DNA from 2 places in the Sulfitobacter mediterraneus genome. Region 2 is predicted to be linked to the other one. Evidence: riboswitches for the same ligand, from Rfam matches in the RefSeq annotation. Region 2 holds a riboswitch; the other holds the start of a gene.
What was found. Region 2 has a riboswitch for cobalamin ahead of JNX03_RS14215 (CbtB domain-containing protein). Riboswitches for the same ligand answer to the same signal wherever they lie in the genome.

Region 1 (3,450 bases), 760 kb from region 2:
CACGAAAAATGATTTCCGAAGGCACGCGGGCGCAATTGATGAACACGGCATCCAGATCCGTGCCTTCATCCCACAAACAGGTGGTCATCGACATCATCGGGGTGATGCCGGAGCCTGCCGAAATGAACAGATATTTGTCGGCCTTGCTGTCCGCATTGGTGAAAAGACCCGCCGGACCAAACGCCTTGAGCCGCACGCCGGGCTTGAGGTTATCGAGCATCCAGCGTGTGCCGATGCTGTCGCTCTGCGCTTTGGCGGTGATGGTGATGGACCGGGGCCGCGAGGGCGAAGACGAGATCGTATAGGTCCGGTGCACCGTGCCGCCCGGCACAGGAAGTTCAAGCGTCAGAAACTGCCCCGGTTGATAGTCAAACAGCGCACCAGATGGCGCACGAAAGGTAAAGCTGGCCACATTCGGCATTTCCGGAATGACCGAAACGCACTCCAGCATTTCATCATCGGTCCATGTCCCGCGCATGGGTTTGTTGCTCATATCGTTCATTACGCCTACTCCGCCGCAAGTGAATTAGGGGCGAGCCGCGCGGACAGGGTCCCGCAGTACCAATCGACAAACTGCGCAACGCCGGATTCCTGCGTGGGCGAATAGGGACCGGGTGTATAGGCCGGCGAATTGATACCCTTTTGATTGTCTTCGACAACGCGGCGGTCTTCGTCATTGGTGGCCATCCAGACCTCGGTCAAACGTTTCAGGTCATAATCCACGCCCTCAACCGCATCTTTGTGAACCAGCCATTTGGTGGTGACTTCGGTTTCCGTCGGGCTCACGGGTGTTACACGAAAGATGATGGAATGATCCGGCAGGAAATGGTTCCACGTCGAGGGATAGTGGAACTTCAGCAAGGTGCCAGCATCATCAAATGGCACGCGGCCCAACCAGCGGCGCACGGCGGTTTTCCCATCCAGAGTATAGCTTTTGGCGCCTTCTTTCAGTGGCATCCGCGCAAGCCGGTATTGGCCGCCTGCGTCCAGCTGGAAATCCGACCGGATGCCCGCTGCTTCACAACGTTGGAAATGCGCGGCCAAGGCGGGTGGCGTGTCGCCAGCTTCAATTCCAGTGACAGATGGATCATCGGGGAAGGTTCGGCACAGCGAGGGATGGTTGCCACCGCAATGGTAGCACTCGCGGTTGTTTTCCCAGACCAGCTTCCAATTGCCATTCTCGATGATCGAACTTTCGAACGCCACCTTGGCATTGCCCAGATCATGGGGTTCCAGATAAGGTGCGGCCAGTTCTGCAAAACTGTCAAAATCGGGCGCTTCGTCCCCCAGACAGATGTAAACCAGCCCAGCCAGCTCGCGGCAGTGCACCGACTTCAAACGATGTTTGGAAGGGTCAAAGTCCGGTCCCATGTCACGCGCCCATAGAAGTGAACCGTCCAGCTCATAGGTCCATTGATGATAAGGGCAGACCAGCTTTGGCGCGTTGCCTTTGGCGGCGGTACAAATCACCGACCCACGGTGGCGGCAGGAGTTGTGGAACGCGCGAATCTGGCCATCCGCACCGCGAACGATGATGACGCGATAGGCACCAACGGTGTGGGTGATATAGCTGCCGGGCTTTTCCAACTCACAGGCCGCGACCGCAAACAACCAATCACGGTAGAAGATCGTTTCAAGATCGGTCTGAAACACCGCCGGATCATTGTAGAACGGTTGCTCCAACGCGTAACCGATCTGGCGTCCCGCAAGCAATGCATTGATATCGTTGTTCATCTTGTGCTTCCCGGCCGCTGGGCGCGGCGTTGCTGGAGCGATCGGCAGCACAGCGCGGGGGTGGGCGCCACAAGGAGGACGTGCACCCAAGCCAGCGCCTGCACCGCCGCCCGCGGATTGACGTTTTGCAAGGCTGGTTTCCGGGCTTGGAAGGTGCCAATGGCACGGTCGCATCGCCTTCCCGAGGTCCTCTCTCAGTGGCGTTTGGTTGCGACCTTCCCTTCCTTACCGTTGCGGGGGCAGCGCCGGATTTGCACCAGCTTCCCAATTCTCCGCCTCCCCCAAGGTTTGAGAAAAGCAGCACCTTACAAGCTGCAAATAATCCGGCCCTAAGCAGTCAGTCGTTTCAAATTGCGACCAATCGAGCGCCCGAAAAGACACTCAGGCAGATGTGGCAGATTCTGAGAAAACCCCACTTGATCAAGAGCGACGAAGAGCGAATCCACACCAGATCTTGTGTGCAGCAAGGCACGATCCCCACATCTAGAGGTGGGCTAAAACAGGAACGTCACTTTGCCGATCAAGCAGCGACACGCCCGGGTCGTCGATCCCCAAAGTTGGTCGGTGAATGACAATTTGCCTGCGGCAGGCAAAGGATTCTCCGAGAAGCGATGCACCCCTTGAACGAGCCGGCACATTGGAATCAGGCGGCAAGCATTTTGTCCCCTGCGAAGGATGCAAGCCAATCAGACGAAGGTTCCGGGAAGGCGAATTTGGATGAAATGATTGACGAATTACAAATATGGCTCTTTCTATACCGTCGAATATTTTCCTTAATAGACTGTTATTAGGGAAAAATTTTTCAAACACTTTGATCAACATATAAAAATCCTGAAAAATTGATTGACGTCCATCATTTTACAACACAACCTATCCCGCACGGTCATCAAGCCTTCGGTGATTGGAGGAGGTCCAATGAAAAATCCGACGCTCCATGACGTCGCGCGGCTGGCTGGTGTCAGCTCTGCGACCGCTGATCGCGTATTGAACCGGCGTGGAAACGTGGCAGAGAAATCTGTCCGAAAGATCGAAGAGGCCGTCGCGCAGTTGGGCTATGTGCGCAATATTGCTGCCGCCAACCTATCCAGAAAACGCGGGTATCACCTGGCGTTTGTGCTGCCGCGCCGTTCGCACGCTTTTTTTGGCCGCATGCATGAACAACTGCAAAAGGCGGCACTGCATCTTAAATCCGCCCGCGTCGCCATTGACGTAATTGAATTTGAGGCTTTTGACGCTCACGCGTTGGAGGTCGCCGTCTCAGGGCTGTCGGAAACGGGTTACGACGGCGTTGCCTTTGTCGGACTGGGCCAGAGAACCGCGCTCATGCCATTGGTGGCATTGCGCAACTCGGGCGTAAAGGTCGTCTCACTGGTCTCTGACGGCCCTCAAGATTGCCGTGATCATTACATCGGCATTGACAATAAAAAGGCCGGGCGCACCGCCGCACGTCTGGTTGGTATGGGCCACGGTGGCAAAGCAGGCCGCGTGATTGTCACCGCTGGTTCGCTGGATGCGCGCGACCATTCCGACCGGATCGAAGGGTTCACAGCGGTGCTGGAACAGGATTTTCCGAGCATCGAAATCACATCCGTGATCGAAACCAAGGACCAACCCCGCCAGATGCGCGCGTTGTTGTCCGAACGCCTGCGCGGTGACGATGGCTACACGTCAATCTATAATGTCGGCGCGGGCAACGAAGGCTTGGTGGATGCCGTT
Region 2 (3,450 bases):
GGTTTTCTCGACAATGCGCCAGATTGGCTTGCGGGCTGGACCGGCATCCGCATCGACAGCGGCGATCCGGCAACCGGCGCGCAAACGGCGATTGATTGGTGGAAGTCACGCGGTGAAGACCCCTTGGAGAAACGGGTGATCTTTTCGGACGGATTGGACGTGGACAAGATCCGCACCCTGCACGCGCAATTTGCGGACAAGGTGAAAGTATCATTCGGCTGGGGTACGCTGTTGACCAATGATTTTCGGGGCCTGGTGCCCAATGACGCGCTTGCGCCGTTCTCGCTGGTCTGCAAGGCGGTGTCGGCCAATGGGCATCCCACGGTCAAACTGTCGGACAACCCGAACAAGGCCATGGGACCGCAAGACCAGATCGACCGATACAAGCGCGTTTTTGGCGTTGGCGATCAGGCGGCAGAGGATGTGGTGGTTTAATCCCCTTCCGCCTGCCTCAACCGCCGTTCGCGCCAGATGATCAGCAACCCGCCGACGATGATCAACAACGCCCCGGGGAAAAGTTCGCCCCATGGGGTCTCATCAAAGAACGCCCAGCCAAAGACAAAAGCGATGGGGATACCGAAATAGCTGAACGGGGCCAGATCGCTTTGTTCGGCCATGCGGTAGGCGGCGATCAGCAACAAAACGGCGGTACCGCCAAAGGCGCCCATCCCGCCGATCCAGATCAGGTCACCGGTGTCTCTGAGCGGCGAAAAACCCGTTGTCAGCACCGCAAGCAAAAGCGCCCCGATTGCCGCCAATGCCGATGAATAAAGGTTGATCAAACCCGTTGGCACATCTGCGTCCATCATCCGTGCTGTGACGCCGGTGAGCGCATAACAGACCGCCGCCGCCAAGGGCAAAAGTGCGGCTGGGGTAAAGGTATCGCGCCCTGGGCCGACCACCAAAATCACACCGACAAAACCCACCAGAACGGCCGCCCACCGCACCGGCCCAACCTTCTCACCCAACAAAACGGCCGCGAGTGCGACCATGAACAACGCATTGGCGTAAGTGATGGTCGATGCGGTGGCAAAGCTGAGCAACCCGAGGGAAAGATAGAAGAAATACTGCGCAAAGGTCAGAACAAACCCGCGAAACAAGGCCAGTTTCCATTGCCGCAGATGCCAACGCCGCCCGGCTTGATGCCATGCTCTTGAGGACCATAGCGCAATCGCGGCGGGGATCAGGCCAAAGAGGTTGCGATATGCCGAAAGTTCCGCCGCACCATAGGGGCCGGACAGGTATTTGATGATCAATCCCATGGAATCGAAAAGGACAAGCGCGATCAACGAATAACATATCGCGAGGGTCGTTCGGCTGAGGTGCATAGGGCTCCGTTCTGGCGGGCACGATTCGCGTGGCGCAGTGCCCGTGGAGAGATTTATCTGCACATTCCACCGATAAGGCCAGCAAAGATGCGTTTTAGGCTGTTGGCTTGTCGCAAATCTACCTTGCCAACGATCTGGTCAAATGCGACATTCGCCGGGCTTGGTGTTCCGAAGCGCGTCCAATCTGGGCGTGGAACCGAACAGGGAATTCAGTAAGGATCCTCCGCGATCCGAAGCCGAAGCCGCCCCCGCGACTGTAAGCGGTGAGCCTGCGCCCAACATGCCACTCGTCCTCGGACGGGGAAGGCGGGCAAAGGCCACGACCCGCGAGCCAGGAGACCTGCCAAGCAAATGAAACGCAATATGCCGTCGGGTGTGACGGTAAGGAGAAAAAGAAGATGACAACAACAACCAAGACACGCGCAATCAGCACATCCCGTTTTGTTCCTGCGGTTTTCGCAGTGGCACTGGGTGTGGCACTGATCACCCTGACCGGCCACGTTCAGGCAGCTGCCCTGCACGATGCGGCACATGATGTCCGCCACGCCACAGGCTTTCCCTGCCACTAAACGCGATTGCGTTCAGGTTTTCTGCGGCCTCACCTTGTTGGGTGAGCCGTTGAGATAGTCTTCCCTTCGCGGGGTTTTTGGCGTTTCCGTATTCTGATTGCTTGGAGTGGCGGCCGTTCAGCGGCTGCTTTCTTTGCGTTATGGCAACCGCTTTTTTATATCCCGCATCTCGCGCCACAGGCGCTCTACCACAAGGATTTAGGTTCCTATGTTGTCCCGCTTTATCATCAGCGCCGTTTTTGCCGGTGCCGCGGCCGGTCTTTTGACCGGTCTTCTACAGCTTGTTTTTGTACAGCCTGTTCTTTTGCATGCCGAACTCTATGAAGGCGGCGATCTCGTTCACTTTGGTGCCGAAGCCGTCAGCGCCCATCCGGAACTGCCGGGATTTGACCTGATGCGCGATGGCCTCAGCGTGATCTTCACGATGCTCACCTATACCGGCTACGCGCTGATCTTGATCGGCGCGATGAGCTTTGCCGAAGAGCGCGGCACGCCCATCACGGCCCGTTGGGGAATCCTCTGGGGGGTCGCCGGTTTTGTCGCTTTCCATCTTGCCCCTGGCTTTTCGCTTGCCCCCGAGGTGCCGGGGGTTGCTGCCGCTGACGTGACCGCGCGTCAAATCTGGTGGTTCGCGACCGTGGGCGCCGCGGCGGTTGCTCTTTGGTTGATCGCATTCGGGCGCTCGCCGGTCATGATCTTGATCGCTGCAGCCCTGTTGGCCGCGCCTCACCTGGTCGGTGCACCGGAACCTGACAGCTTCTCCGGACCGGTTCCAACCGAAATCGGTGCCTTGTTTGCCGCCCGTGCATTGGGCGTTGGCTTGGCGGCGTGGGTCATGCTGGGTGCTTTTGCGGCGTATTTCTGGCAGCGCGAAGGGCAACAGTGACATGAGCCGCACGCTTTCTCTTTTTGTCATAGGTCTCGTTTTCGGTGGCGGTCTGGGTTTCTCGATTGCCGCCGGAAACGGCGTCACATTTGACGGCCATGACCATGCTGACCCGTCCGCCCATGGCGGCGCGATGGATCATGCAGCTATGGGGCACGGCAGCGGCAGTGACCACGAAATGATGCATGACACGCCCATCGACCTGCCTGCCGCAAATGCGCCAACGGTTGCGATGGAATTGACCGCTGATCCGATGGCCGGCCACAATCTGCACATCATCACCAGCAATTTTGCCTATGCCCCGCAGCAAGCCAGCCTTGGCCATGTACCGGGTGAGGGGCACGCGCATGTTTATATCAACGGTGAGAAATTGGGCCGCGTTTATGGCCCTTGGCTGCACATCGCCAGCCTGCCCAAGGGCGAAGTCACGGTCGAGGTCACATTGAACAGCAACGATCACCGGCCCCTGTCGGTGAACGGCACCGCCATTTCCGCCAGCACGACGCTGACGGTGGACTAGGGGCCGCTTGCCCCGATCACATCGGTGGGCTAGGCCGTTCGCCAGCCGCCGAAATTTGAAAGGTCAGTCCCATGACCACGACACTGCATGTTTGCACCACCTGCCGCGCTGGTGAAGTGCTCGAAGAAGACGCCCCGCGCCCCGGCG

Region 1: it holds a riboswitch for cobalamin, as region 2 does, so the genes downstream of both, JNX03_RS10340 (aromatic ring-hydroxylating oxygenase subunit alpha) here and JNX03_RS14215 (CbtB domain-containing protein) in region 2, are expected to answer to the same signal.

The regions. Positions count from the first base shown of each region.
Region 1 is NZ_CP069004.1:2,111,554-2,115,003, forward strand. It holds gene JNX03_RS10335 (hybrid-cluster NAD(P)-dependent oxidoreductase) at 1-502, opposite strand, end outside; gene JNX03_RS10340 (aromatic ring-hydroxylating oxygenase subunit alpha) at 508-1,734, opposite strand; cobalamin riboswitch at 1,849-2,057, opposite strand; gene JNX03_RS10345 (hypothetical protein) at 2,218-2,556, opposite strand; gene JNX03_RS10350 (LacI family DNA-binding transcriptional regulator) at 2,650-3,450, shown strand, end outside.
Region 2 is NZ_CP069004.1:2,873,505-2,876,954, forward strand. It holds gene pncB (nicotinate phosphoribosyltransferase) at 1-435, shown strand, start outside; gene JNX03_RS14210 (DMT family transporter) at 432-1,328, opposite strand; cobalamin riboswitch at 1,473-1,690, shown strand; gene JNX03_RS14215 (CbtB domain-containing protein) at 1,727-1,897, shown strand; gene JNX03_RS14220 (CbtA family protein) at 2,106-2,783, shown strand; gene JNX03_RS14225 (hypothetical protein) at 2,785-3,303, shown strand; gene JNX03_RS14230 (DUF1636 family protein) at 3,375-3,450, shown strand, end outside.